3 regions of the Amycolatopsis sp. CFH S0740 genome follow, and region 3 is predicted to be linked to each of the others. Evidence: riboswitches for the same ligand, from Rfam matches in the RefSeq annotation. Region 3 holds a riboswitch; each other region holds the start of a gene.
What was found. A riboswitch is a leader RNA that binds a small molecule or an ion and turns the genes downstream of it on or off. The one in region 3 is predicted to bind thiamine pyrophosphate.

Region 1 (9,796 bases), on a different contig from region 3:
ACTCCGCGGCGACCGCCGGGTCGGACAGCTTGCTCTCGCCCGCCATGCCGACCACGACGCCGAGCACGTCGGTCCGTCCGTCCACTGCGGACTCGATGGCCCCGGCGATCCGGGCCGCCGCCTCCGCGGGCGGATGCGAGTTCGGGTTCGCGCCCGCCGCGGCTCCGGTGCCGTGCACGACGCCGACGGCGTCGACCGCGATCGCTCGCGTCGACGTGCCGCCGGCGTCCACGCCTACTACGAGGCTCACCGGGTCTTGGTCACCTTCAGCAGACCGCGCGGGTTGTCCGGGTTGCCGCCGCGCGCGAGCGAAAGCCCGAGCGCGATCCGCTGGATCGGCAGGATTTCCAGCACTGGAGCCAATTCCTCGACGGTCGGGGCGACCGGGATGCGTACCGCGGCGGGCACGTCGTTCGCCGCCGAGCCGACCGCGAGCACGTCCGCGCCGCGCTCGCCGACCGCTTCGAGGACCTCGCGCATGGCCTCGCCGCCGCGGCCGAGGCTGGTGGCGGCGAGCACGGCGGTCTCGCCGTCGACCGCCGCGACCGGACCGTGCAGCAGGTCCGCGCCGCTGTACGCGCGGGCCGCGAGGTAGCTCGTCTCGGCGAGCTTCAGCGACGCTTCGAGCGCACTGGCGTAGGAGTAGCCGCGGCCGGTGGTGAGCACCCGGTCGACAAAGCGATAGCGGTCCACCGCGCGCTGCACGCCTTCGGCGGCGCCGTCGAGCGTCTGCTGGGCCAGTTCGCCGATCTTCTCGGCGTCCTCGCCCTTGCCGCCGCGGATCGCGTCGATGAAGAGGTACAGCGCCATCAGCGTCGCCGAGTACGTCTTGGTCGCCGCGACCGCCTTCTCGACCCCGGCGCCGATGTCCACGCCCAGTTCCGAAGCCGCGCGCAGCGGCGAGTCCGGGGTGTTGGTGACCGACACGGTCAGCGCGCCCTGCCTGCGGGCAGCCTCGGTGACCTCGATCAGGTCGGGCGACCCGCCGCTCTGGCTGACGGTGATGAAGAGCACGTCGCGCAGGTCCGGACGGGCTCCGTAGAGCGTCGCGGTGGACGGCGACACGAGCCCGGCCGGGAGGCCGAGGAGTACCTCGATCAGGTATTTCGCGTACAGCGCGCCGTGGTCGCTCGAACCGCGAGCGGCGAGCAGGGCGAACCGCGGCGGGTTCTGTGAAATCTTTTCCGCGACTTCAGCGATGCCGGACCGCCGCTCGACCAGCCCGGCGAGAACGCTGGGCTGCTCCGAGATTTCCGCGGCCATGTGCTCGCCGGGACGTAGTTGGGTCATCACTTTCCTCTCCGCCGGGACGGGTGTCCCGGTGTGCTGAGCGGCGTCCGGTCAGGTCTAGACCAATGCTAGCCGGGCGGAGCGGGTCGGGAGAAGGGTACGTTTCCTCACGGGGCAGTGGCGCGTTTAATGTGGGAAGACTGAGGGAGCCGGGCATGCTGGAGACACCCCCCGCGAGCGAGGCGGGGACTGCTGCGCGAGGGCAGCGCGAACCCAAGTACTGGGCGCTGAAGCAGCATCTGCTGGACCTGCTCGACGCACTGCCGCCGGGATCGCCGATCCCGACCGAGCGGGCGCTGGCGGGAGAATTCACCGTTTCGCGCACCACCGTGCGCCAGGCGCTGGCGGATCTCACCGCCGAGGGCAGACTCCACCGCGTCCAGGGCAAGGGCACCTTCGCCGCCGAGCCGAAGCTCGCGCAGCGGCTGCAGCTGTCCTCTTATACCGAGGACATGCGCAAGCAGGGCCTGAAGCCGTCGTCCCAGTTGCTGGAACTCGAAGAGCTTCCGGTCGAGGGCGAGATGACGAAGCTGCTGCAGCTGCGCAACGGCGCGAAGATCCTGCGGCTGCGCCGGCTCCGGCTCGCCGACGGCCAGCCGATGGCGCTCGAGACCACGCACCTGCCGCTCGGCCGGTTCCGCGGGCTGCGCAAGCACATCACCGCGGGCGGTTCGCTGTACGCGGTGCTGCGCGAGCATTACGGCGTCGAGCTGGAGCGCGCGGAGGAGACGATCGAGACGTCGCTGGCCGGGCCGCAGGAAGCGGAGATCCTCGGCGCGGACGTCGGCATGCCGGTGATGATGCTGACCCGGCATTCGTTCGCCACCGACGGCAAGCCGGTCGAGTTCGCCCGCGCGGTGTATCGCGGCGACCGGTACAAGTTCGTCACCACGCTGCTTCCCTGACCGCGTGCCGACCGGCATCCGCTGGGGCACGCCCGCGGCTCGCGGCGTGCTCTGGACGACCATCCTCGGTTCGGGGATGGCGATGCTCGACGGCACGATCGTGAACGTCGCGCTGCCCCGGATCGGCGAGGAGCTGGGCGCGTCGGTCGCCGGTCTGCAGTGGATCCTCGACGGCTACCTGCTGGCGCTGGCCGCGCTGATCCTGGTCGCCGGGTCGCTCGGCGACCGCTACGGCAGGCGGCGGGTGTACCTGATCGGGGTCGTGTGGTTCGGGCTCGCGTCTGGGCTGTGCGCGGCGGCGACCTCGACCGAGCTGCTCGTGCTGTTCCGCGTGCTGCAGGGAATCGGCGGGGCGTTGCTGACGCCGGGTTCGCTGGCGATCCTGCAGTCGTCGTTCTCGCACGAAGACCGCGCGCGGGCGATCGGCTCGTGGTCCGGGCTCGGCGGAATCGCCGCGGCGGTCGGACCGCTGCTCGGCGGACTGCTGGTGCAGGCGTGGTCGTGGCGGCTGGCGTTCCTGATCAATCTGCCGCTCGCGGTGATTGTCGTGCTGATGGCGCGGCGGTTCGTGCCGGAGTCGCGCGATACCGCGGCGACCGGGCATCCGGACTACGTCGCCGCTGCGGTCGGCGCGCTCGGGCTGGCCGGCGTGACCGGTGCGCTGGTCGAGGCACCGGTGCGCGGGATCGGCGATCCGGTCGTGCTGGTCGCGCTGGTGGTCGGTGTCGCCGGGCTCGGGATGTTCCTGCGGCTCCAGCACCGGGCTGCCGAACCGCTGGTGCCGCCTTCGTTGTTCCGCGACCGGACGTTCACGCTGTCGAACGCGCTGACGTTCGTGGTTTACGCGGCGCTCGGCGGCGTGATGATGCTGCTGGTGCTGCAGCTTCAGGTGTCGCTGGGTTATTCGCCGACGCTGGCCGGGCTGGCCGGATTGCCGATCACGGTGATCATGCTGCTGCTCTCCGGCCGGTCCGGGGCGCTCGCGCAGCGGATCGGACCGCGGCTGCAGCTGGTGGTCGGGCCGATCGTCGTCGGCGTCGGGATGCTGCTGCTGACGCGGGTCGGGCCGGGATCGTCGTACCTCGGGTCCGTGCTGCCCGCGGTGGTGGTGTTCGGGCTGGGACTGGCCACTGTGGTCGCCCCGGTGACCGCGACCGTGCTGGCCGCCGCCCCGGACCGGTACGCCGGGGTCGCGTCCGGAGTCAACAACGCGATCGCCCGATCGGGTGGACTTCTGGCGGTGGCAGTCCTGCCCGCCGCGGCGGGTCTGACCGGTTCGGCTTACCGCGATCCGACCGCGCTGACCGCCGGATGGCAGACGGCGCTGGTGATCTGCGCGGTGCTGGCGATCGTCGGCGGGCTGATCGCGTTAGGAATTCACAACGGGGTGCTCGGCGCTGCCGAACCGGACGATTCGCCGCATCCCGGGGATTGTCTGCACTGCGGGGTGGAAGGACCGCCCACGCACGTCCATCCGGGCGGGCATCGCTGATTTTCGCGGGGTTGCTGGCTCGCCTACGTGGTGCCGCGGGATCGGGCGACTAGCCGGGTCTCGATGCCCTGCAAGGCAGTGATCAAGATGCTGGCCTCGGCCGGCTTCGTTCCCTCCAGCAGAGCGGACCACGTGTCGCGCAGCCGTTGCAGGTTTTCCGCTGCCTTGTCGGTGGGGTAGAGACGCACTCGACGGGCGTCGTCGGGATCGGCTTCGCGGCGCAGCAGCCCCTTGTTCTCCAGGCCTCGGACGGCTCGGCTGACGTTGCTGGAGATCATCTGCGTCGCCTCGGCCGCGGCGTTGACCGTCGTTCCCGGGTGCCGGTCGACGAACCGCATCACCGCTCCTTCCAGCGGCGTTCCCGACTCGGCGTTGGCTTCCTTGGCGGCGTTGATGTGCCGGGCCACCGCGAGGATCAGGTCGGCCAACTCGAAGAGCTGTTCGTCTTTCACCCGGCCAGCGTAGCCCAATACCTATCGTTTGACAGGTATCTCCCCGGCGACGTAGGTTAGCTATCAATTGATAGCTAAGGGGAAGTCATGACCACAGGCAAGAGCGCGTTGATCATCGGGGCGTCGCGGGGGCTGGGCTACGCGCTGGCCGCCGAGTTCCTCCGTCGCGGCTGGCAGGTCACCGCGACCGAACGCACGCCGTCCGCACTGCACGAGCTGGCCAAATCGGCCGAGGGCAGGTTGACGGTGGAGACCGTCGACATCACGGCGCCCGAGCAGGTCGCCGCGCTGCGTGCCCGGTTGGGCCGGTTCGACCTGCTGTTCGTCAACGCCGGGACCAACTACACGACCGACCCCTCGGCGACCTTCGCCGACGTGTCCACCGAGGACTTCACCCGGGTCATGGTGACCAACGCGCTGAGCCCGATGCGCGTTGTCGAAACCCTGCAAGACCTGGTCCCCGCGACGGGCGCCATCGGCGTGATGTCGTCGGGCCAGGGCAGCGTCTCCGGCAACACGAACGGCGGCTTCGAGGTCTACCGGGCGAGCAAATCCGCGCTGAACCAGCTCATGCGCAGCTTCGCCGCACGGCACGCCGACGACCCGCGCACCCTGCTGCTCATGGCGCCGGGCTGGGTGAAGACGGACCTGGGCGGCCCGAGTGCGCGGCTGACCGTCGACGAGAGCATCCCCGGAGTCGCCGACACGATCGAAGCTTGTGCGGGCAAGGGCGGGCTGCACTACCTGGACCGGCAGGGACAGACCGTCAACTGGTGACGAGCCTCTCGCGCGGAGCGCGCAGGGGCACCCCTGATGCCGCGTTGGGTGCCTGCTATACGGCGACCCCGCCCACGCTCGCCCCAGCCGGGGTTGGGTGAAGGTGCGTGAGGGGAACCCTCATTGACTCTGATTCCCTCAGGGTTCCCCTCACGTACGTTCACTGGGACTGCGCGGCCCGGGTGCACAGCTAGGCGAGCAGTTCGGCCAGCATCGCCGGATCGATGTTGCCGCCGGAAACGACCGCGACGGTGCGTCCGCCGGGGAGTTCGTCGGCGTGGTGCAGGTAGGCGGCCGGTGCGGTGGCGCCGCTGGGTTCCGTCACCAGGCGGCCCTGGTGGGCGAGCGCGCGGACGGTGTCGCGGATTTCGTCCTCGGTCACCGTGATCACGCCGTCGAGGACGTGCCGCAGGTGCGCGAACGTGAGCTCGGACGGTTGCGCACGCAGGCCGTCGGCGATGGTGCGGGCGCGGTCCGTGATGGGCCACTCCACGATCTCGCCCGCGGCGAGGCTGGCGGCGGTGTCGGCGGCCAGTTCCGGTTCGACGCCGTAGACCTTCGCGTTCGGGCACTTCGCCTTGATCGCCACGCCGACCCCGGAGGCGAAGCCGCCGCCGCTGATCGGGACCAGCACGGTCTCGACGTCCGGGAGGTCCTGCGCGATCTCCAGTCCGACGGTGCCCTGTCCGGCGATGATGTCCGGGTGGTCGAACGGCGGGATCAGCGTGAGGCCGCGTTCCTCGGCGAGGGCGAGCGCCGCCGATTCCCGTTCCGCGATCGGCACTTCGCGGACTTCCGCGCCCCAGCGGCGGGTCGCTTCGACCTTCAGTCGCGGAGTGACGTCCGGCACCACGATCACCGCGGTGATCCCGAATTCGCGCGCGGCGTAGGCGACCGCTTGCGCGTGGTTGCCGCTCGAATACGCGACCACGCCGCGTTCCCGTTCGGCGTCGGTGAGCGCGGCGATCGCGTTGTACGCGCCGCGGATCTTGAACGCGCCGATCGGTTGCAGGCTCTCGGGTTTCACCCAGAATTCGCCGGGAACCCAGAGCTGGCGCAGCAGCGGGGTGTGCACCGCGGTGCCCTTCAGCCGTCCGGCCGCGGTTTCGATGTCGGAGATCGTCACGAGGTGCATGAGGCGAGTATGTCAGGAAAGTGTGAGCTTTAGTCCATCCATTGTGGACAGTCAACGTGGCGTCCCTCACGCCGGGGCAACGAAGGGAGCACCTCGGACGACTTAACCGTTGAAGAAGCAGGGAACAGGGCTGGGAAACGATCAGATCGGAATCATGAGCGAGGAGCAGAAGGAAACCGCGGAGGACAAGAAGAAACTCCGCATGACCTCGGTGCTCGCCGCGGCGCTCGCGGCGGTCACCGCCGCGTTGCTGGGTTCGACGCTGGGGGTCGCGGGAACAGTCATCGGCGCCGGGGTGGCCAGTGTGGTCAGCACCGTCGGCGGCGAGTTGTACCTGCGGTCTTTGCAGCGCACTCGCGATGCCGCGCGGAAGGCGATGGAGACGGCTGCCCGGCGCAGCCGGGGTGCGCTGGTGCCGGTGGAGGCGGTGCGGGAGTCCGGTTCCGGCGACGCGGCGACGGTGCATGTCGACGCTGACGTGGCGAACATGCCTACGGTCCGGTTGCGTCCTACTCAGCCGGATGCGGCCGAAGGTCTGGGCGAGAAGCTGCGGAAGATGCGGTGGCCGTTGATCATCGCGTCCAGTGTGGTCGCGTTTGTCGTGGCGCTGGTTGTGCTGGTGGGGATTGACTGGACGACTCAGGGGAATGTGTCGACTGGGTTGATTCCTCGGCAGCCGGAGACCAGTCAGCAGCGGGATGATCATCCGGACAACACACCCAGTACTCAGCCGCAGGCGCCGCCGACTGGGGAGTCTCGGTCTAACGGTTCGACGTCTACGCCTACTACTACGGCTAGTGCGCCGCCGTCTTCGCAGGCTACGCGGGAGAGTCAGGTGCCGACTTCTTCGTCTAAGCCGTCTAGTAGTTCGCAGGCGCCTAGCGGTAGTCAGACGGCTACTGCGCCTGCGGTTCCGTCTAATGGTGGGGAGTAGCTCGTCGCCTGGCGGCGACATTGCGCACGGTGGTTGCGTGGGGCACCCCGAAGTTTGATTGTGCTGACGGTTCGGGGGTGCTTGTCAAGGCGGGAAAGATGCCTTGACAAGCACCCCCGAACCGCAGATGGGCTTCGTATCGGGGTGCGGGGGAGGGGCTGGGTGCCTCGATAGCGGGTGGATTGGCTGCGGTAAAGGGGCTGGGTGCTTCGATCGTTGGGTGCACCGGTGCGGTTGGGTGGCCGGCTTGGGTGCGTCGGCGGGCGTGGTTAACTCAGGTGGGCTCGTAGGGTTTGTGCGGCTGCTTTGGGGTCTTCGGCCTCGGTGATTGCTCGGACGACGACGATGCGGGTCGCGCCTGCGGTCAGTACCTCGGGTAGGCGGGGTTCGTCGATGCCGCCGATGGCGAACCAGGGGCGTTCGGTGTTGCTCGCTGCGGTTGAGCGGACTAGGTCCAGGCCGGGGGCGAAGCGGCCGGGCTTGGTCGGGGTGGGCCAGCAGGGGCCGGTGCAGAAGTAGTTCACTCCTGCCTCGGTGGCGGCTGCTGTGGCTTGCTCCTCCGAATGGGTGGATCGGCCGATGACTACGTCGTCGCCCAGGACTCGTCGGGCCAGGGAGACTGGGATGTCGTCTTGGCCCAGGTGCAGGACGTCGGCGCCGACGGCCAGCGCTACGTCCGCTCGGTCGTTTACCGAGAGCAGCGCTCCGTGTCGGGCGCACGCCTCCGCCAGGACTTCCAGCGCTGCGATCTCCTGCTTGGCCTCGAGCGGGGCGCCGCCGGTCTTGTCCCGCAGCTGGATGATGTCCACGCCGCCCGCCAAGGCTGCGTCGGCGAACTCGGCGAGGTCGCCTCGGGACGTGCGGGCGTCGGTGCACAGGTACAGCCGGGCGTCGGCTAGCCGGGTGCGAATTTGGTCTCCGGTCAAGGCAGGCATGGCGGTGACGTTACCCGCGCGCTACGGTGTGGGAGTCCGCACGGGAGCCCGAGGCAACGGGCTGAGAGGGAGCTGCCGCTCCGACCGTGGAACCTGATCCGGGTCATGCCGGCGCAGGGAGCGTGATTCCACTGTGAACACCAGCACCACAACCGTCACTGTCGTCGGCGGCGGCGTCATCGGGCTGTCCGTCGCCTGGCGCGCGGCCGCTCGCGGATGGCGCGTCACGGTCGTCGACCCGGAGCCCGCGCGCGGTGGCGCGTCCTGGCTGGCCGGCGGGATGCTCGCACCGGTCACCGAGGCGTGGCCGGGCGAGGAAGCCGTGCTCAGCCTGGGGGAAGCGTCGCTGTGGCGCTGGCCAGGCTTCGCCCGCGACCTCGCCGACGAGGGCACCGATCCCGGGCTGGCCGAGCACGGCACGATCGTCGTCGGGTTCGACAGCGCCGATGCCGGGCACCTCGACATCCTCGCCGGGTACCTGCGTTCGCTCGGCCGCGACGTCGAGACGCTCACCGGCCGCGAGGCGAAGCGGCTCGCGCCGGGCGTCGGTGCGGTGCGCAGCGGCCTGCACGTACCGGGTGATTTAGCCGTGGACAACCGGAAACTGCTCACAGCGCTGAGCGAAGCGGCTACGAAGCGTGGGGTGGAGTTCCGGCGCGAGCGGCTCGAGAGCCTTTCCGAAGTGTCCGGCCCGGTGATCCTCGCCGCGGGGGCGTGGACCGGGCAGCTGCATCCGTTGCTGGAGCACGCCGTACGCCCGCTGAAGGGCGAGATTTTGCGACTGCGTCCGCGTCGTGGCTGTCTGCCGCCTCCGCCGTACACGGTGCGCGCGATGGTCGAAGGGCGGCCGATCTATCTGGTACCGCGAGAAGACGGCGAACTGGTCCTTGGCGCGACGCAGTACGAAGCCGGTTTCGATCAGGCTGTCACCGCGCGCGGCGTACGCGAGTTGCTGGAAGGCGCGGAACGTATTCTGCCCGGCATCACGGAGTACGAGCTGGTGGAAGTCGCTGCCGGACTGCGTGCTGCGAGCCGCGACGCTCTGCCGTACATCGGCGAAGTGAGCGAAGGCGTGTACGCGGCGACAGGACATCACCGCAACGGTTTGCTGATGGCGCCCGCGACTGCGGACGCCGTGGTCGCGTGGCTGGCCGGCGAAGCCCCGCCGCCGGAGGTCGCCGCGGCGACGCCCGCCCGTCTGGTCGAGAAGGAGCGAGGCTGATGGAGATCAAGGTCAACGGCGAATGGCGGGAATTCCCCGACGACAGCACCGTTTCCGCGGTCCTCGACGCGCTGGGAGCGGAACGCCGCGGCGTGGCCGTCGCGGTCAACGGCGAGGTCGTGCGGCGTGGCGAATGGGAAGAAGCGGTCGTGCCGAAGGGCGCGCAGCTCGAAGTGCTGACCGCGGTTCAAGGAGGTTGAGCATGGACGACCTGATCATCGGCGAACACAAGCTGTCGTCGCGACTGATCATCGGCACCGGTGGCGCGGCGAATCTCGAAGTGCTGGAACGAGCGCTCGTCGCGTCGGGCACCCAGCTCACCACCGTGGCGATGCGCCGAGCCGACGCCGAGGGCGGCTCGGGCGTACTGGAGCTGTTGCGGCGCTTGGACATCGAGCTGCTGCCGAACACCGCAGGCTGCCGCACGGCGGCGGAAGCCGTGCTCACCGCCCAGCTGGCCCGCGAGGCGCTGGAAACGAACCTGATCAAACTCGAGGTGCACGCCGACGACCGCACGCTGCTGCCGGACCCGCTGGAAACCCTGGAAGCCGCGGAACGCCTGGTGGCGGACGGTTTCACGGTGTTCGCGTACACCAACGACGACCCAGTGCTCGCCCTGCGCCTGGAGGAAGCGGGCTGCGCCGCGGTGATGCC
Region 2 (9,796 bases), on a different contig from region 3:
GCGTACTCGACCACGCTGCCCTTGTCCGCCAGCCGCCGTTCGAGCACGCCCGCGGTCTCGAGGTCGCGGAGCCGGTCGGCGAGCAGGTTGGTCGCGATGCCCGGGAGCCCGTCGATCAGGTCCCGGTAGCGCGCGGGGCCGATCAAGAGCTGGCGGACGATGAGCAGATTCCACCGGTCGCCGACGATTTCGAGGGACCGGGCGAGCCCGCAGTACTGACCGTAGCTGCGCATCATTTCCTCATGCTTGACAATCTCAAGTACGCTTGGCTTCCTCAATCATAGCGTCGAGGGGTCCGAGATGGCTGAGAGCGCACGGCCCGCCTGGGTCGACGACGATCTGTTCCCGTTCAAGAGCCGTTTCGTGGACATCGACGGGCACACCGTGCATTACGTCGACGAGGGCTCAGGTCCCACGCTGCTGCTCCTGCACGGCAATCCGACCTGGTCATTCCTCTGGCGCGACGTGATCCGCGCCCTGCGGGACGACTTCCGCTGCGTCGCTCTCGACTACCCGGGTTTCGGGCTGTCGACCGCGAAGTCTGGCTACCGCTATCTACCCGAGGAACACGCCGACGTAGTCACCGAGTTCGTCGACGCGCTCGACCTCAGCGGGGTCACCCTGGTCGGCCAAGACTGGGGCGGCCCGATCGGCCTCGCCGCCGCGGAGCGTCGACCGGACGTCTTCGACCGACTGGTGCTCGTCAACGCCTGGGCCTGGCCGGTCAACGGCGACCCGTACTTCGAGGCGTTCGGCCGGATCGCGGGCGGGCCGCCGATCCGGTTCCTGGCCCGGCAGTTCAACCTGGTCGTCAAGGCGTTCCTCCCGATGGGTCACCGGAAGCGGAAGCTGACCGCGGCCGAAACCGCCCACTACCGCCGCGCGATGGACACGCCCGAACGGCGCCAGGCGTCCGGCGTGCTGCCTCGCCGGCTCCTCGCCAGCCGAGCTTTCTTCGCCGAGGTCGAGGCCAACCTTCCCGACCTGCCGACCTTGATCGTGTGGGGCAACGCTCAGATCGGCTTCCGGCCGCGGGAGCGCGAACGCTTGGAAGCGTGCTTCCCGAACCACCAGACGGTGGCCCTCGACGGTGTCGGCCTCTACGTGGAGTCAGACGCACCCGATGAGTTCGTCGCCGCGATCCGCGACTGGTCGGCAACGCGGTAAGCGGCCTTTCGTTCGCGCATAACCGCCCGCCGGTTCATTAGGGTGAGCAGGGTGAGCGATCCGCAGATCACCCTGACCGTCCGGCACACGCCGTCCGCGCTCGACGCGCGGCGGGGGGTTGTCCGGCTGCACCCGGAAGTGCTCGACGCGCTCGGCCTGCGGGCCTGGGACGCCGTGCACCTCACCGGCGCACGGCGCAGTGCCGCGTTGGCCGCGCCCGCCGCCGAGGAGGCGACGCCGGGGGTCGTGTTGACCGATGACGTCACCATGTCGAACCTCGGCGTCGCGGAGGGCGGCGAGGTTGTCGTCTCGCCAGCAGAGGTGACTGCTGCCCGGACGGTCACCGTGTCCGGGTCTCGGCTCGCGTCGGTTTCGGTGTCCCCGCAGACGTTGCGGCTCGCGCTCACCGGCAAGGTTTTGACCCGTGGCGACGCGGTTTCCCTGCTGCCGCAAGACCTCGCGCCCGCGCCGGGCTCGGACGTCGCCGCCGTGCGTGGGCAGCTGTCCCGCGTGATCGGGGCGACCTGGACCAACGAACTGCTGACCGTCACGGCGACGGAACCGGCTGGCGTCGTCGTGGTTGGACCGTCCACAGTGGTCAGCTGGCGGGACGGCGCCCGCACGGGCACGCCGACCAGCGAACCGCCGACGCGCTCCGCGACCGCGCTCGTTCGCACCACTGCTGTCACCGCCGCCGAGGATTACCTCGAAGCGGAGATCGTCGAAGAGGTCGTCACCGAGGCCCGCGAGGAAGAGCTGGACGAGCCGGTGCCGGTCGCCGATCTGGTCGGGGCCGAGGGCGCGGCGCGCAAGCTGGCCGAGTGGTTCGATCTGGCGTTCCATCGGCCAGAGCTGCTGGCGAAGCTGGGTACTTCCGCGCATCTGGGCGTGCTGCTGTCGGGACCGGAGGGCGTCGGCAAGGCGACGCTGGTGCGGGCGGTCGCCGCGGCGGAGAAGGTGCGCGTGGTGTCGGTGACCGCGCCGAATATCGCCGTGCTGGAACCGAATGCGGCACACCGCTCGCTGCGCGAGGCCATCGACCGGGCCGCGGACGGCGACGGTCCCGGCGTGCTGCTGATCAACGACATCGACGCGCTGCTCCCGGCCACCCAGCCGCCGCCGGTGGCCACAGTGGTCCTGGAGGAACTGCGCGCCGCGCTGCGCCGGGACAGGCTGGCTGTGGTCGCCACGACCGCGCGGGCCGAGTCGGTGGATCCGCGGCTGCGCGGGGCCGACCTGCTCGACCGCGAGCTGGGCTTGCCGCTGCCGGAAGCGAAAACCCGCGTCGAACTGCTGCGGATCCTGCTCCGCGACGTGCCGGTCGAATCCGGTGCCGACCTGGGCGTGCTCGCCGAACGGACCCCCGGTTTCGTCGCCGCCGACCTGCTCGCCCTGCGCCGCGACGCGGCGTTGCGGGCCGCGCTGCGTCAGCGGGACGTGGACGAACCCAAGATCTCCCAGCAGGACCTGCTCGACGCGCTGGCCACCGTCCGGCCGATCTCGCTGTCCACTTCGGACAACCTGGCCACCGGCGGCCTGACGCTGGACGACGTCGGCAACATGACGTCGGTCAAGGAAGCACTCACCGAAACCGTGCTGTGGCCGCTGCGCTACCCGGACTCGTTCGCCCGGCTCGGCATCGAACCGCCGCGCGGCGTGCTGCTGTACGGCCCGCCCGGCGGCGGCAAGACGTTCCTGGTCCGGGCGCTCGCCGGCACCGGCGCGCTGAACGTGTTCGCGATCAAGGGCGCGGAACTGCTGGACAAATGGGTCGGCGAATCGGAACGCGCGGTCCGCGACCTCTTCCGCCGGGCCGCCGACGCCGCCCCCTCGCTGATCTTCCTCGACGAGATCGACGCGCTCGCCCCGCGCCGCGGCCAGTCGTCCGACTCCGGCGTGGCCGACCGCGTGGTCGCCGCGCTGCTCACCGAACTGGACGGCGTCGAGCCGATGCGCGAGGTCGTCGTACTGGGCGCGACGAACCGGCCGGAACTGGTCGACCCGGCGCTGCTGCGACCCGGACGGCTGGAGCGGCGGATCTACGTCCCGCCGCCGGACGCCGAATCCCGCGCCGCGATCCTCGCCGCGACGGCGAAGCACACCCCGCTCGCGTCCGATGTGGACCTCGCGGCCACCGCGGCGGCACTGGAGGGCTACTCGGCCGCCGACTGCGCCGCGCTGATCCGAGAGGCCGCGCTGACCGCGATGCGCGAGTCGCTGGAGGCACGCGAGGTGACTGCGGCGCATCTGGACAAGGCACGCGAGGCGGTGCGGCCCTCGCTGGACGCCGCGCAGCTGGCGACGCTGGAGGCTTACGCGCAGGCGCAGCAGGAACGCTGAGGACGCCTCCGCAACCGAGCTGTACGTGAGGGGAACCCTGACGGAATCTGATTCCCGCAGGGTTCCCCTCACGTACCTCGAGCGCAGCCGAGCGCCGGGCCCGGCAGACATGACAAAGCCCGCGCCGTAGCGCGGGCTGTCACGAACCGGGTCAGCTGCCCTGGTGGCCGCCGGGCCGATAGTCCTTCGTGATGATCACTATGACGCCCGGGCTCGAGTTCTGGATGCCGTCGAACCGGGGCTGGGCCTGGAAGCCGAACTCCTTGGCCAGCTGTTTCGCGGCGGCTTCCTCGTCGGTGCCCGGCCGGAAGTAGGCCGTGGTGGTCGGGATGTTGCCCTGCGAGTAGTTGCCGACCTCGGCGACGTTCCAGCCCGAACCGCGGAAGTCGGCGGCGGCCTGTTCGGCGAGGTGCTTGATCAGCGAGTTGTTGTAGACCCGCAGGGTGACCCACTTGTTCGAGGCCTGCTGGTCCGGACCCGCCTGGCCCGGCTGCCCTGGCTGCTGGCCCGGCTGGCCGCCGGGCTGCCCTGGCTGGCCCGACGCCGGCGCCGACGAAGCGGCGGACGACGAGGCCGGTGCCGACGAGGCGGGCGACGACGGCGCGGAGCTGGGCGCCGAGGAGGAGGACGAGGACGGCGCGGACGACGATCCGCCGGGCGCGCTGGGCTCGCCGGACGTGCTCGGCCCGGCGTTCTGGTCGCCGCTCGTGTTGAGCACGGTGACCCCGCCGATGACGGCGGCGACGACCGCTACCCCGATCAGCGCGACCCCCGCGGCCTTCAACGGCCGGGACAGTCCCGAGAAGACGCTCATGACAGCTCGATCCCCAACCGCCGGGCCCCGCGTTTGCGCTGACGGGCGGCGCGCGTTTTACGCAGCCGCTTGACCAGCATCGGATCGGCCGCGACGGCCTCCGGCTTGGCCAGCAGCGTGTTCAGCAACTGGTAGTAACGGGTGGAGGACAGTCCGAAGCGCTCCCGGATGGCGTTCTCCTTCGCCCCGGCGTGGCGCCACCACTGCCGCTCGAACGCGAGGATGTCCAGTTCGCGTTCGGTCAGGCCACCGACATTCTCCGGCGGCGACGGCTGGTTTTCAGCCATCGACTCCGCGGCGTCCATGCGGTCCTCGCAATCGGTGTCGGCAGTCCTTCCGCGGGCGTCATTGAACCACGGAACCCATGCTCGACATGGGCATCCGACACGGCGCGTCACGGTCCGATCCAGGTGTACCAGAAGGGTCCGACTAAACTCGGCGTCCGTGACCGTCCACCCCATCTGCATCGCCGGCGAACCCGTGCTGCACCAGCCCACGCGCGAGATCACCGAGTTCGACGACAAACTCGCCACTCTCGTCGAGGACATGTTCGAGACCATGTACGCGGCCGAGGGCGTCGGCCTCGCGGCCAACCAGATCGGGCTCGACCTGCGAGTGTTCGTATACGACTGCCCGGACGACGAGGGCGTCGAGCACAAGGGCGTGGTGGTCAACCCGAAGCTCGAGACCTCCGAGATCCCGGAGACCATGCCGGACCCGGACGACGACTGGGAGGGCTGCCTGTCGGCCCCCGGCGAGTCGTACCCGACCGGGCGCGCCTCGTGGGCGAAGGTGACCGGATTCGACGTCGAGGGAAATCCGATCGAGGTCGAGGGCACCGGCTACTTCGCGCGGTGCCTGCAGCATGAGACCGATCACCTCGACGGGTTCATCTATCTGGACCGGCTCGTCGGCCGCCACGCGCGCGCGGCGAAGAAGATGCTCAAGAAAAACAAGTGGGGCGTTCCCGGCCTGACCTGGCTGCCGCCCAAGGAACCCGCGGACGCCTGACCCGCGCCGAATTCCCCGAAGGCCTCCCCGAAATCACCGGGGAGGCCTTCGTTGTGCTTCGGCCAGACGGGCGGGAGGGTTGTGTCAACCCGACACCGCATGGCATCGTCGGACAAGCAACCTCAACCGAATGCAACGCGGGAGCTCGCGCCTTGGCGGGCTGAGAGGGTGGCTGGTGTCCATCTCGCGGACACCCGGCGTCACCGACCGCATGAACCTGACCGGGTAATGCCGGCGTAGGGAGTGAACGTCGTTGACGACGCTGGAAAACCAGGGTGCCATCGCCCCGTCCGTCACCACCGGGCCGATCACCGGCTCGCGGAAGGTCTACCACCGCACCGAATCCGGACTGCGGGTTCCGGCGCGGCGGATCGACCTGTCGAACGGGGAGCATTTCGACGTGTACGACACGTCCGGCCCCTACACCGATCCGGACGCGAACATCGATGTCCACAATGGACTGCACCCGCTCCGCTCCGGCTGGGCTGACGGACGGGAGCACAACACCCAGCTCGGCTGGGCCAAAGCCGGGGTCATCACCCGGGAAATGGAGTTCATCGCCGCGCGCGAACGCTGCACTCCGGAGTTCGTGCGGGACGAGGTCGCCCGCGGTCGCGCGGTGATTCCGGTCAACCGCAAGCACCCGGAGACCGAGCCGATGATCATCGGCAAGAACTTCCTGGTGAAGATCAACGCCAACATGGGAAACTCGGCCGTCTGGTCCTCTGTGGAGGAAGAGGTCGACAAGATGGTGTGGGCCACCCGCTGGGGAGCCGACACGATCATGGACCTCTCCACCGGCAAGCGGATCCACGAGACGCGCGAGTGGATCGTGCGCAACTCGCCGGTCCCGGTCGGCACCGTGCCGATCTACCAGGCGCTGGAAAAGGTCAACGGGGAGCCGGAAAAGCTCACCTGGGAGATCTACCGCGACACCGTGATCGAGCAGTGCGAGCAGGGCGTCGACTACATGACGGTGCACGCGGGCGTGCTGCTGCGCTACATCCCGCTCACCGCGCGCCGGGTCACCGGCATCGTCAGCCGCGGCGGGTCGATCATGGCCGCCTGGTGCCTCGCGCACCACCAGGAATCCTTCCTGTACACGCATTTCTCCGAGCTGTGCGAGATCCTGCGCGAGTACGACGTCACGTTCTCCCTCGGCGACGGCCTCCGTCCCGGTTCGATCGCGGACGCCAACGACCGCGCCCAGTTCGCCGAACTGGAAACCCTCGGCGAGCTGACGCACATCGCGCGCGAGCACGACGTGCAGGTGATGATCGAAGGCCCCGGCCACGTGCCGATGCACAAGATCAAGGAAAACGTTGAGCTGGAGGAAAAGCTCACCGGCGAGGCCCCGTTCTACACGCTCGGCCCGCTCGCCACGGACATCGCCCCGGCATACGACCACATCACCTCGGCGATCGGCGCGGCGCAGATCGGCTGGTACGGCACGGCGATGCTGTGCTACGTCACGCCGAAGGAGCACCTCGGCCTGCCCAACCGCGACGACGTGAAGACCGGCGTGATCACCTACAAGATCGCCGCGCACGCCGCCGACCTCGCCAAGGGCCACCAGTACGCGCAGGACTGGGACGACGAGTTGTCCAAGGCCCGCTTCGAATTCCGGTGGAACGACCAGTTCAACTTGTCGCTCGACCCGGACACCGCGCGGTCCTTCCACGACGAGACGCTCCCCGCGGAACCGGCGAAGACAGCCCACTTCTGCTCGATGTGCGGGCCGAAGTTCTGTTCGATGCGGATCACCCAGGACGTGCGCAAGTACGCCGAGGAGCACGGTCTGTCCTCTGTGGAGGCGATCGAGGCGGGCATGGCCGAGAAGTCCGCGGAGTTTTCCGAGCAGGGCAACAAGGTCTACCTGCCCGTGGTCAACCAGTGACAGTCACCCCTCGTACCGCCCTCACCATCGCCGGATCCGATTCCGGCGGTGGTGCGGGCGTGCAGGCGGATCTGCGCACGTTCTTCGCCAACGGCGTGCACGGCCTGGTCGCGCTCACCGCGGTCACGGTGCAGAATTCGCTGGGCGTGCAAGGGTTTTCCGAGATCCCGGTCGACGTCGTCACCGCGCAGATCAAAGCGGTCGCCGAGGACATGGGCGTCAACGCGGCGAAGACCGGCATGCTCGCTACCGCGGACATCATTCAGGCAGTAGCGAAAACGCTGGACGAAGTCCACATTGGACGCGCCACGGACACTCCGTTCGTGGTCGACCCGGTGGCCGCGTCGATGACCGGCCACGCGCTGCTCCGCGAAGAAGCGCTGGAAGCGATCCGCACGGAACTGTTTCCGCGCGCCACGCTCATCACGCCGAATCTCGACGAGGTCCGGCTGCTGACCGGCGTCACAGTCACCGACGCGAAGAGCCAGCGCGCCGCCGCGGAAGCGTTGCTGGAGTTCGGTTCCCAGTGGGTTCTGGTGAAGGGCGGGCACCTCTACGACGCCGCCGACTGCGTCGATCTGCTCACCGACGGCTCGGCGGTCATCGAGTTGAGCGGACCGCGCATCGACACCGAGAACACCCACGGCGGCGGCGACACCATGGCGTCCGCGATCACCTCGTCGCTCGCGAAGGGCGCGGACGTGCCCACCGCGGTCGCGGAGGCGAAACGGTTCATCGAACGCTGCGTCCAGGAGGCGTATCCGCTCGGTGCCGGGGTCGGCCCGGTTTCCCCGTTCTGGCGGCTCGCGAATCCGCAGTGAATGCGACACTGGCCGGATGAGCGAGACACCGGAAGCATTGTGGGCGCGGCTGCCGCTTGAGGTGCAGCACGAGGTCGACGGCCTGGTCACCGAGCACCGCACCGCTTCGGCGGTCAAAACGATCCGCAAATCGGGCGTCACGCCGCGGCCGGGGATCGCCGAAGCGCAAGCGGTGTACGAATACCGGATGTCGGTGCTGAAGCCGCCGCCGCGGTTTTAGCCGCGCGAATCCACCGTTGGCAGCACGGTCGTGAGGCCGGTCCAATCGGACGTCACCACGGACGCGTGCTGTTTGGCCAGTTCGGCGACGCGCTGGGTCGCCTGGTCGACGGTCGGGTTGTGGTCGTCGATGGCCGGCGCGACGTTCTGGGCATCCGTCATCACCACGTAGTAGTGGTTTTCGTCGTACCAGGACATTCCGGCCTTCGCGAGCCATTCGCTCGCGTCTCCGTCGAAAACGACAAACCACGGTTTCTGCTCCGCGGTGTATTTGTCGCGTGGATCGCCGCCGGCGGCACCGTGCACGGTCGGGAAGATCTGGACCGAATTCAGCTTCCCGGCCGCCTTCTGGTCCAGCAGGTAACGGACGTACTCGACATCGGTGTGCAGCGTGTCGGTCGGGTTTCCTTCTTCGACAGTGCCGGGGATGATCTCGGTGAGCACCTTGCCCCGCAACGCGTCCAGCGTCGGCCAGTTGTCCGCTTTGGACGCTTCATCCAGCGTGGCGTGGCTGCCGAGCAGATCCGCGGGCTTGAACACCGCGTCGCCGAGGTGGTCGCGGAACGCGGCGTCCAACTGGGCCGGACCGAGGCCGGTATTCGCCGAGAAACCGGTCTTCATTTCGATCTTCACCGTGAGCGGCCCGCGGCCGGGATGGGCGCCGAGCCAGATCCGGATGTCGTCCAGGCACGATTCGAGGTCCTTGTTGGTCCCGCCGGAGTAAAGGTCGGCCGCGGTGTGCGCGTCGACGCAGTTGTTGCCGTTGCCCAGCGGGTTGGAGTGGCTGACCTTCCACTCGTGGGTGAAGAAGTCCGGCCAGACGTCGAGTTCGAGCAGGGACGAGCCGTTGTCCAGCGCCTGCGCCAGGTACGGGTACGCGGCCGGGTCGTAGGTGTTGTGCACGCCGACCGTGGTCACGTGCGAAAGCTGGGGGCTGTCCGCGCTGGCGACCCCCGGTACCGCCAGCGTGGACAGGAGCAGGAGACCGGCCGCGGCGAGCTTCACTGATGTCTCCTTCGTCACGGGGACCAGCACGAACGTTTACTGTGCCATCGTGGTGGACTGTGAATGAAGCACAGTTGCCTCAATGGACCAGACCAGAAGTCGGAACGCGCACATGACTGAGAACCCGAGCCCGCCCTCCGCGCTCACCATCGCCGGATCGGATTCCGGCGGGGCCGCCGGACTGCAGGCGGACCTGCGGACCTTCCTCACCTGCGGGGTGCACGGCCTGGTCGCGGTCACCGCGGTCACCGTCCAGAACACGCTCGGCGTGCACGACCGCGCCGACCTCCCGCCGCACATCGTCGCCGGGCAGATCGAGGCGGTCGCGGCGGACATGGGCGTCGGCGCGGCGAAGACCGGCATGCTCGCGTCCGCGGAGATCATCCACGCGGTCGCGGCGGCCTGCGACAAGGCCGGGATCGGGCGCGACGGCGCGATCCCGTTCGTGGTCGACCCGGTGGCCGCGGCGATGACCGGCCAGTCGCTGTTCGACGACGACGGCCTCGCCGCGCTGCGCGACGA
Region 3 (9,796 bases):
CCGAACAGCGGCGCCTCGCCGAGCAGACGGTCACCGAGGCGAACGGCGAGATCCGGGCGTTGGACGAACGGATGGCTGAACGCGAGCAGCGGCTGGTCGCGGGCCGGGGAGAGTTCCCGGACGTTCCCGCCCGGCGGCAGCACCTGCTCACGTTCGCCGGCGCGCTCGACTTGGCGGCGGAGGCTCATACCGCGGTGTCGGGAGCGGAGGCCCGGCTCGCGGAGCAGCGGGACCTGGTGGAGATCTCGTTGCATGCCAAGGGGTTCTCGACCTTGGAGGAAATGCGCGCCGCCGTCCGGACCGACGAGCAGATCACGAAGCTCGAACAGGGTCTCGCCGAGGCGGAAGCGACTGCCGCCGGTGCGCGGGAGATGCTCGCGCAGCCGGAGCTGTTCGGGATCTCGCCGGACGACGCCGTAGAAGTTGCGCCACTGGCGGAGCGGGCGAAGGAGACGCGGGCTCGGGCGGATACCGCTTTTGCCGCGCAGCAAGCGGTTTCGGCGCAGCGTCGCGAGCTGGTGAAGCTGGCCGGACGGTTGAGCAAGGCGCTGTCGGAGCTGGAGCCGTTGGAGGAGGAATACGCCGAACTCCGGGCACTGTCCGAAGTGGTCAATGGACGAGGGCAGAACGCGCGGAAAATGTCGCTGCGCTCGTATGTCCTGGCGGCTCGGCTGGAAGAGGTCGCGCTCGCGGCGACCGCGCGGTTGCGGACTATGAGCCAGGGGCGCTACTCGTTCGTGCACTCGGACGCGGCCGGCGCGCGCGGCACGAGGGGCGGCCTCGGCCTGGATGTGCTGGACGACTACTCCGGCGCCGTGCGCCCAGCGAAAACCCTGTCGGGCGGCGAGTCGTTCCTCGCGTCGTTGTCGCTCGCGCTGGGGTTGGCCGATGTGGTGGCAGGCGAAACCGGCGGTGCGCTGCTCGACACTCTCTTCGTGGACGAGGGTTTCGGCACCCTGGACGCCGAAACCCTGGACGTGGTGATGAACATCCTCGACGAACTCCGCACCGGCGGCCGCGTGGTGGGCCTGGTGTCGCACGTCGAGGAACTCCGCCAGCGCATTCCCACGCGGCTGCGGGTGCGGAAGTCCCGCGCCGGGTCGAGAGTGGAGTTGCAGATGGCTTGACGAGAGCAGGCTCGGTGCCTTGACCACGCTCGCCGCCTCAGCCAACCTGGCCCGGCGAACCCGGCGCAGCTGATCGGCGAACTCGGTCCGACCGAGCCACTCCAGCCCAGCCGACGAGCGAGGGCGGCCCGGTCGACCGGCGAACGCGGCCGGGCGAACCTGGCCCGGCCGACCAGCGGGCCTGGCCCGGCGCACACCCGCGCAGTTGACCGGCGAGCTCGATCCAACCGCGCCAATCCAGTCCGGCTGAGCAGCGAACCCAGCCGAGCGGCCGACCCAGCCAACCCGGCTCAGCTGGCCACCGAACTCGGCCCGGCGAACTGGGCTCAGCCGACCAGCGAACGCGGCTCAGCGAACTCGACCCGACCGAGCCAACCCGCGCGGGCCGTCAGGCGGCCTCTTCGTGGTGCAACAGCCACCGCTTAGCCGGCACGCCCCAGCGGAAGTTGCCGATCGCTCCGCCGGTCCGCACGACGCGGTGGCAAGGTACGAACAGGGCCGCCGCGTTGCGGGCGCAGGCGGTTGCTGCGGCGCGGACCGCGGAGGGGTTGCCGGATAGGGCGGCGTACTCCGCGTAGCTCACTGGGCTGCCTGCTGGGACCTTGCGCAGCATCTCCCACGCGTGCTCGCGGAACGGGCCGGAGCGTTGGCGTACCTCGATGTCGGCGACGGCGTCGAGGTCGCCGCCGTGGTAGCGGCGGATTGCGGTCGTCACCGGGCCAAGGTCGCGGCGTTCGGTCAGGGTCGCCGGGGTCAGGGACGGCGAGATGAGGGGCGTCAACTCGGCGACGTCGGCGGTCCAGCCGGAGGCCAGTACGGCGCCGTCGCCGGTCACTACTGCGGTGAACGGGCCGATGCGGGTGTCCAAAGTGGACCAGAAGGCGGTGGGCACGAGGAAAGTCTCCTTAAACGGTCACGGAACTGAGATACCGGCTGGCGTACGAGCTCCACGGCTGCCAGCCGCGTGCGGACGTCGCCAGGTCGATGCCCAGCTCGGCCGCGCCGCGGCGGACGGCTGGGTCGGCGGTCAACAGGACGTCGGGGGCGCCGAGCAGGCGCATCACGACGTAGTCGGCGGTGGCGGGATCGACGCCGGTCGCGAGCATTTCGGCGCGGAGTTCGTCGGCGTCCCGGCCTACGTGCAGGTCCAGTTCACCGGCGACGATTGCCGCGGCGACCTTCTTGACCAGCGGTTTCACGTCGGCTTCGGCGATGGCGGACGGGGTCGGGAAAAGGGTCGTCAGGGTGTCCATGGGCGGGTCGGCGGGCGGGACGGGCTCGCCGAGGGCGACAACGCCGGTCACGTCTTCGCCGAGCAGGGTGCGGAGCAGGACTTCCGGTCCGTCGACGGCGCCTGGCACGCGGATGCCTGGCGTGGCGGCGACCAGCGGGGCCAAGGCCTCGTCGGCGGAGAGCACGCGCGAGACGGCTTCCGGGTCGGCGTCCAGGTCCAGCAGGCGTCGTACGCGGCTGACGGCGCTGCTCAGGTCGCGCAGGTCCGAGAGCGCTAGGTCGCACTGCACATAGCCAGCGCGCGGGCTGACCCACGCTGACGCCGGGCCGTGCGGCAGGCGCAAAGTACGGCCGTAGCCGTCCTCGGAGACGGCTTCGATGCCTGGCAACGCCCGCGAGGCGTGGTAGCCCAGCACGCCCGCGGCGTCGAACGGGGCGCGGAACGGCAGGCGAAGGCTGAGCCGCGTCGCGCCGTTGGGTTCGTTGCGGTTTCCGCGGCGGAGCGAAGCCGCGCGCAGCTGCGACGGCGTCGTCGCGAACACCTCGCGGATTGTTTCGTTGAACTGCCGGATGCTGGAGAACCCGGCCGCGAACGCGACGTCGGTGAGCGGCAGCTGTGACATCTCGATCAGCAAGCGCGCCGAGTGGGCTCGATGGGCTCGGGCGAGGCGAATCGGGCCCGCGCCCAGTTCGGCGGTCAGCACCCGTCCGAGCTGGCGTTCCGAGTAGCCGAGTTGACGGGCCAAGCCGGGCACGCCTTCGCGCTCGACCAGGCCGTCCGAGATCAGCCGCATCGCGCGGGCGGCCAGGTCGGCGCGGACGTTCCAGTCCGGCGAACCGGGGACCGCGTCCGGCAGGCAGCGGCGGCAAGCGCGGAAACCACCGGCTTGTGCGGCGGCCGAAGTCGGGTAAAAGCGGACGTTCTGCGCCTTCGGCGTGAGCGCCGGGCAGGACGGGCGGCAGTAGATGCCCGTGGTGCGCACCGCCATGATGAACTGGCCGTCGAACCGCTGGTCGCGGGCGGTCACCGCGCGGTAGCAGCGCTCGGTGTCGCGCCAGATCGGAATGGTCGAGGTAGCCATGCGGTCGATGATGCCAGCAGGTGAGAGCCCTGACTGGCGGAAAACCGACACGACGTTACCGGGTCGGCGACGGTCCGCGCGCAGCACGTAGACTTACCGGCCGTGAGTCTCACCCTCGGTATCGTCGGCCTGCCCAACGTCGGCAAGTCCACCCTGTTCAACGCGCTGACGCGCAACGACGTGCTCGCCGCGAACTACCCGTTCGCCACGATCGAGCCCAACGTCGGCGTCGTGCCGCTGCCGGACCCGCGGCTGGACAAGCTGGCCGGGGTCTTCTCGTCGGAGAAGATCGTGCCCGCTGTGGTGTCCTTTGTGGACATCGCGGGCATCGTGAAGGGCGCGTCCGAGGGCGCGGGGCTCGGCAACAAGTTCCTCGCGAACATCCGCGAGGCCAACGCGATCTGCCAGGTCATCCGCGTGTTCGACGACCCGGACGTGGTGCACGTCGACGGCCGGATCGACCCGATGTCCGACATCGAGACGATCAACACCGAGCTGATCCTCGCCGACCTGCAGACGCTCGAGAAGGCGCTGCCGCGGCTGGAGAAGGAAGCGCGCACCAAGAAGGAAGCGCGGCCGGCGCTCGAAAACGCCCAGAAGGCCAAGGAAATCCTCGACTCCGGGCGCACGCTGTTCCAGGCGCAGAAGGACGTCGACGGCGAGGCGCTGCGCGAGCTGAGCCTGCTCACCACGAAGCCGTTCCTGTACGTCTTCAACGCCGACGAAGCCGTGCTCACCGACGAGGCGCGCCGCGAGGAGCTGGCGAAGCTCGTCGCCCCGGCGGACGCGGTGTTCCTGGACGCGAAGGTCGAGGCCGAGCTGCTGGAGCTGGACGACGAGGAGTCCGTGCGCGAGCTGCTGGAGTCCGTCGGCCAGCTGGAGCCGGGCCTGAACGCGCTCGCTCGCGCGGGCTTCCACACGCTCGGCCTGCAGACGTACCTCACGGCCGGTCCGAAGGAATCCCGCGCCTGGACGATCCCGCAGGGCGCGACCGCCCCGCAGGCCGCCGGCGTCATCCACACGGACTTCGAGCGCGGCTTCATCAAGGCGGAGGTCGTGTCGTTCGAGGACCTCGTCGAAGCGGGCTCGATGGCGGCCGCGCGTTCGGCGGGCAAGGTCCGCATGGAGGGCAAGGACTACGTGATGGCGGACGGCGACGTCGTGGAGTTCCGCTTCAACGTCTGACCGGTTTAGCGGCTGAGCACGGGCGCGAAATTGTCGGTCCTGGTTCGTAGGATCCTTCTATGCCCGTGCTCTTCACCCCGTCCTTGCCGGATCGCGCGGACGGAGGCCGTCTGGGTGGTGCGCCGCCCGTTGCGATCGAGGCGCATCCGCTCCTCGCGACCCACCGCTATTTGCTGACCGTCCCCGCAGCTCCCTGGGCGCAGGGCTACGAGGTTTCCGTGGTGCTGCGCAACGGATTCGACATCGGCGACAGCGACGTCCAGTACCCGGACATGGCGATGCGTGCGCTGGTGCACCCGCCCTCGCCGCGCGGGGAGCGGGCCGATCTGGGGTGGGCTGGGCTTCGCTCGGCGGCGCTCTCCGAAATGCCTGACGAGGAAGGCTCGATCGCGCTCGTCCAGTTCGGGGACGAGCCGGTGTTGATTCAAGACGAGCCGAGCTACGCCGACGCAGTGCGTGCCGACGGGCATCAGTTTCTCTTTCAGGTCAACGAAGAGGGCTGGCCGGTCGAGGGCGAGCTCGAGGACGTCATCGAGGAGTATCTCTGGGGCTACGGGTCGGTCTACTTCTACGGCACTCCGGGATCCGATGGGATCGTGCGGGAGGTGGTCGCGGGGTTCATCGACTTCTGACGAACCGGTCTCGGCAGGAGAAGACCCGCCGAGACCGAGACCGAGGCCGAGGTTCAGTTCAGCTCGGCAACACTCGGCACGACAACGCCGTAAAGATCCCCGATGGTTGCCAAAGCGCTGTTGTGCAGTTGATCCGCGCTGACTTCCCCAGCGGGAGTCGGCAACGGACGAGTCGCGCAGGCGTCGGCGACGACGGTCGGGTGGTTGCCGCGTAGGAACGCGCCTTCGGTGGTGAACGTGACGCACATGTTGGTCATGAACCCGGCGATCACCACGTTCTTGTGCCCGGCTTCGTCAACCCGTGCGCCCAGGTCGGTGTTCACGAAGGAATTCGGCGCGCCCTTGACGACGACCGGTTCGCCTTCGAGCGGGGCGACGTCCGGGTGGATGCTGCCGATCTCGGCTCGGACGTCGTACGGCGTGCCCTCGCCGCTGTCGTGGACGACGTGGATCACCTTCGCACCGGCGGCGCGGGCCTTGGCGAGCAACTGCCGAGCCGCGGTCAGCGCCGGGCGCCAGCCTTCCAGCTCCATCACGCCGCGGGTGTAGGTGTTCTGGTAGTCGACCAGGATCAGCGTCGCGTCGGCCAGCGTTGCCGGGGTCTGGTCGAAACCGTTCAGCTCCCGCAGCGTTTTCCTTGCCATGGTGGGGTTTCCTCTCGTTTCCGTTCCGCACGAGCGACGCTAGACTCGGCTTCGGATGTCGGCAATGACATGCAAAGCGCAGAAACCGACATGGGGGCGCGAATGAAGAGACTGGTGGTCGTCGTTCTGTTCGACCGGATCGACCTGCTCGACGTAACCGGTCCCGCTGAGGTGTTTTCCTTGCTGCAGCGGGAAATGGACCGTCCGACGGGCTACGAGGTGGTGCTCGCCGCCGAGACGCTGGACCCGGTGACCACCTCGGCCGGAGTGCGCGTCTTGCCCGACGTGACGTTCGCTGAGCTGGGGAGAAAGGCGATCGACACGTTGATCGTGCCCGGGGCCGTGACGACGGGCGGCAAAGGCGAGGTCGTCGCTCAATGCGACCCGGCCGTGGTCGAGCAGGTGCGCAGGATGGCTGGGCGGACGCGCCGGGTGGCGTCCGTCTGCGTCGGCGCGCACATCCTGGCGGCGGCGGGGCTGCTCGACGGCAAACGCGCCACTACGCACTGGTCGACGGCCCGGCAGCTGGCCGCGGAGCATCCCGAGGTGACGGTCGACGCGGATCCGATCTTCATCCGCGACGGGTCCGTGTGGACGGGTGCCGGGCTGAGCGCCTGCCTCGATCTCGCGCTGGCACTGGTAGCCGACGATTTCGGTCCGGAATCAGCCTCGCGGGTGGCTCGTCAGCTGGTGATGTTCCTGCGCCGGCCAGGCGGGCAGAGCCAGTTCAGCGTGTCGCTGGAGCCCGCGTCCGCGACCCGGCGGGTCGACGAGCTGCGGCAGTACATCGCGGCCCACCTCGCGGATCCGCTGACCGTCTCCGACCTCGCCGCGCACGCGCATGTGACGGACCGCCAGATCACGCGCGTGTTCAAGGCGGAGCTGGGGATGACCCCTGCCGCCTACGTCGAGCACGCCAGGGTCGAGGCCGCGCGGCATCGCCTGGAGACGACCGACGAGACGTTGTCGCGGATTGCCGGGACGTGCGGGTTCGGCACGGTGTCGACGTTGAACCGCTCTTTCCGGCGGACGCTGAACACGACGCCCAGCGAGTACCGGGAGCGGTTCCGGCTCGTCTCGAACGCCTGACCCGCGCCGGGGCAATTTCGGCGAACGTCCTACTCGCCCCGGTCACCCGGCAAAGATGCACCGGTGCGGATCGTTCTCTACGCCGTCTGGGGCGCTTCGGTCGTGGTCGGGCTCATCGGAATCGCCATGTTCTGGTTCATCCGGATGTTCCCGCTGCCGTGAACCGGCCGGGGCTCAGCCGAGCAGGCCGAGCACCACCATCGACAGGAGGACGACAGCGGTCGAGAACACCGCGACCCACGTGCGCTGTGCGGCGGTGAGCTGGGCGGATGTGCTGTTCATGGCGAGTCCTAGCGGGGCGAGTGCCGATGATTCCGCTGGGATAGCGCCTTGATCTAGCTCACTGTTACCGCTTGTGATCAAGGTCACGTCGGTTGCGCGCGGTGTGCCACAGCACGCCTCCCGCGGCGGCCACCATCAGGCCGAACGAACCCATTCCCACTACGAGTGCCTGGACCATGAGGCCTCCTTCCGTCGCGTCTGTCCGGAAGACGCGCGAAGGGGCCGTTCATGTTGCCAGGGTTGCCGACATCACACCTGGTCAGCGGGCCGCCAGTACCTCGTCGATCTGGCGGGCCAGCGCGAAATCGCGTTCGGTCAGGCCGCCGAGGTAGTGGGTGCTGAGGCGGAAGGTCAGGGTGCGCCAGCGGATGTCGATGTCCGGATGGTGGTCGGCTTCCTCGGCCAGTTCGGCCACCCGGCCCACCACCTCGATCGCCGCCGGGAAGGACGGGAGTTCGACCGTCCGCACGATGACGGCGTCCTCGCGTTGCCACTCCGGGACGGTGCCTAGGGCCTCTTCCACCGCTGAGTCGTTCAATAGCTGCGTCATCACTCCATGGTGTCGGCTACGCTGCGGCATTGCCACGGGAGTCCGGTACGCCGGGCTGAGAGGCGGGCCGTCAACCCGCGACCGTTCGCACCTGGATCCGGATCATGCCGGCGTAGGGAGGCCGTATCGCTCTCCCTCATCCGGCGCAGTGCAGGAGGGGAAGAATGATGTCGCGGACCGTCCGCACGGTGGCAGGCCTCGCCGGGGTCTCGATGCTCGCCAGCGCCTGCTCGCTGTCCAGCGGAGACTCGGGCGGGTCGTCCGCGAGCCAGGACCAGCAGACGCCGACCGTCACGCTGGTCACGCACGATTCGTTCGCCGCCCCGCAGGACGTGCTCGACGCCTTCCAGCGCCAGTCCGGGATCAAGCTCAAGATCCTCAAGTCCGGCGACGCCGGCGCGCTCACCAACAAGCTCGTGCTCACGAAGGGCAACCCGATCGGCGACGTCGCGTACGGCGTCGACAACACCTTCGCCTCCCGTGCGCTCAGCGAGGGCGTCTTCCAGCCCTACACCAGCCCGGAGGCCGACCGCGGCCCGCAGCGCTACTCCGTCGACCCGCAGCACCGGCTGGCGGCGGTCGACCTCGGCGACGTCTGCGTGAACATCGACCCGGCGTACTTCGCGAGCAAGGGTCTCCCGGAGCCGAAGAGCTACGACGACCTCGCCGACCCCAAGTACAAGGACCTGACCGTCGCGGAGAGCCCGGCCACCGCGTCGCCGGGGCTGGCCTTCCTGCTCGGCACGGTCGCGAAGTACGGCGAGAACGGCTGGCAGGGCTACTGGCAGAAGCTGAAGGACAACGGCCTCAAGACCGTCAGCGGCTGGGAGGAGGCCTACACCAAGGACTTCTCCGGCTCGTCGGGCAAGGGCCCGCGGCCGATCGTCGTGTCCTACGCCTCGTCACCCGCCGCTGAGCTCGGGGAGGACGGCAAACCGCGTACCAAGGCGCTGCTCGACACGTGCTTCCGCCAGGTCGAGTACGCGGGCGTGCTCACCAACGGCAAGCAGATCCCGCAGGCGCAGAAGGTCGTCGACTTCCTCTTGTCGCAGCAGTTCCAGACGACGGTCGCGGCGAACATGTACGTCTACCCGGCGCGTCAGGGCGTCGAACTGCCGGCGGGCTGGGCTACCGCGGCTCCGCTGCCGCAGGCGCCGGCCACGATGCCCGCGGACAAGGTGCAGGCTGGCCGGGAGAAGTGGATCGGGGAATGGCGCTCGCTCATGGGCGCGTGATCCCCGCGCGCACTGTCGGGCTCACGCTGCTCGGTCTGCTGCCGGTCGCGTTCCTGGTGGTGTTCTTCGCCTGGCCGGTCGTGGCGATCGTCGGCCGGGGGTTTTCCGCGGGCGGCGTCGACACCGTGCTCGGCGACCCGCAGACGTGGCGGCTCGCCGGGTTCACGCTGGCCAGCGCGGCCGCGTCGACCGTGGTCGCGGTGCTCGCCGGGCTGCCGGTGGCGTACCTCCTGGCGCGGGTGCGGCTGCCCGGGGTCGGGCTTGCGCGCACGATCGTGCTGGTCCCGTTCGTGCTGCCGACGGTCGTCGTCGGCTTGGCTTTCCGGGCGATCTGGCCGGACGGCGGCGTGCTGCCGCTCGTCCTGGCCAACGCCTTCTTCAACGTCGCCGTCGTCGCGCGGACGGTCGCCGGGCTGTGGGCGCACCTCGATCCGCGAGCAACCGAAGCCGCGCGGGCACTTGGAGCCTCGCCGTGGCGGGCATTCCGGTCGGTGACGCTGCCCGCGCTCGGCCCGGCCCTCGCGTCCGCTGCCGCAGTCGTGTTTCTGTTCTGCGCCACCAGTTTCGGCGTGGTGCTGATCCTTGGCGGCGGGAGCTACCGGACGCTCGAGACCGAGATCTACCTCCGGACGGTCGACCTGCTCGACCTCTCCGGCGCGGCCGCGTTGTCACTGATCCAGTTCGCCGCCGTGGTCGCCGCGCTGGTGCTCGGGGCGATGGCGCGCCGGAAGCGGGAG

Region 1: another riboswitch for thiamine pyrophosphate. It lies ahead of thiO (glycine oxidase ThiO); the one in region 3 lies ahead of EIZ45_RS30090 (thiamine ABC transporter substrate binding subunit).
Region 2: another riboswitch for thiamine pyrophosphate. It lies ahead of thiC (phosphomethylpyrimidine synthase ThiC); the one in region 3 lies ahead of EIZ45_RS30090 (thiamine ABC transporter substrate binding subunit).

The regions. Positions count from the first base shown of each region.
Region 1 is NZ_SDLS01000002.1:97,502-107,297, reverse strand. It holds gene EIZ45_RS03775 (N-acetylglucosamine kinase) at 1-250, opposite strand, end outside; gene EIZ45_RS03770 (SIS domain-containing protein) at 247-1,290, opposite strand; gene EIZ45_RS03765 (GntR family transcriptional regulator) at 1,446-2,195, shown strand; gene EIZ45_RS03760 (MFS transporter) at 2,200-3,687, shown strand; gene EIZ45_RS03755 (MarR family winged helix-turn-helix transcriptional regulator) at 3,711-4,139, opposite strand; gene EIZ45_RS03750 (SDR family NAD(P)-dependent oxidoreductase) at 4,227-4,916, shown strand; gene EIZ45_RS03745 (threonine/serine dehydratase) at 5,107-6,051, opposite strand; gene EIZ45_RS03740 (hypothetical protein) at 6,206-6,985, shown strand; gene thiE (thiamine phosphate synthase) at 7,255-7,920, opposite strand; TPP riboswitch at 7,951-8,057, shown strand; gene thiO (glycine oxidase ThiO) at 8,054-9,142, shown strand; gene thiS (sulfur carrier protein ThiS) at 9,142-9,342, shown strand; gene EIZ45_RS03720 (thiazole synthase) at 9,345-9,796, shown strand, end outside.
Region 2 is NZ_SDLS01000002.1:83,958-93,753, forward strand. It holds gene EIZ45_RS03645 (helix-turn-helix domain-containing protein) at 1-236, opposite strand, end outside; gene EIZ45_RS03650 (alpha/beta fold hydrolase) at 301-1,167, shown strand; gene EIZ45_RS03655 (AAA family ATPase) at 1,219-3,507, shown strand; gene EIZ45_RS03660 (LytR C-terminal domain-containing protein) at 3,659-4,321, opposite strand; gene EIZ45_RS03665 (DUF3263 domain-containing protein) at 4,318-4,626, opposite strand; gene EIZ45_RS03670 (peptide deformylase) at 4,766-5,332, shown strand; TPP riboswitch at 5,460-5,592, shown strand; gene thiC (phosphomethylpyrimidine synthase ThiC) at 5,586-7,229, shown strand; gene thiD (bifunctional hydroxymethylpyrimidine kinase/phosphomethylpyrimidine kinase) at 7,226-8,050, shown strand; gene EIZ45_RS03685 (hypothetical protein) at 8,067-8,270, shown strand; gene EIZ45_RS03690 (phosphatidylinositol-specific phospholipase C domain-containing protein) at 8,267-9,274, opposite strand; gene thiD (bifunctional hydroxymethylpyrimidine kinase/phosphomethylpyrimidine kinase) at 9,387-9,796, shown strand, end outside.
Region 3 is NZ_SDLS01000021.1:78,627-88,422, forward strand. It holds gene EIZ45_RS30050 (AAA family ATPase) at 1-1,127, shown strand, start outside; gene EIZ45_RS30055 (methylated-DNA--[protein]-cysteine S-methyltransferase) at 1,516-2,019, opposite strand; gene EIZ45_RS30060 (DNA-3-methyladenine glycosylase 2 family protein) at 2,033-3,442, opposite strand; gene ychF (redox-regulated ATPase YchF) at 3,545-4,627, shown strand; gene EIZ45_RS30070 (hypothetical protein) at 4,687-5,259, shown strand; gene EIZ45_RS30075 (cysteine hydrolase family protein) at 5,313-5,903, opposite strand; gene EIZ45_RS30080 (GlxA family transcriptional regulator) at 6,006-6,992, shown strand; gene EIZ45_RS30085 (4a-hydroxytetrahydrobiopterin dehydratase) at 7,534-7,824, opposite strand; TPP riboswitch at 7,849-7,960, shown strand; gene EIZ45_RS30090 (thiamine ABC transporter substrate binding subunit) at 7,992-9,059, shown strand; gene EIZ45_RS30095 (iron ABC transporter permease) at 9,035-9,796, shown strand, end outside.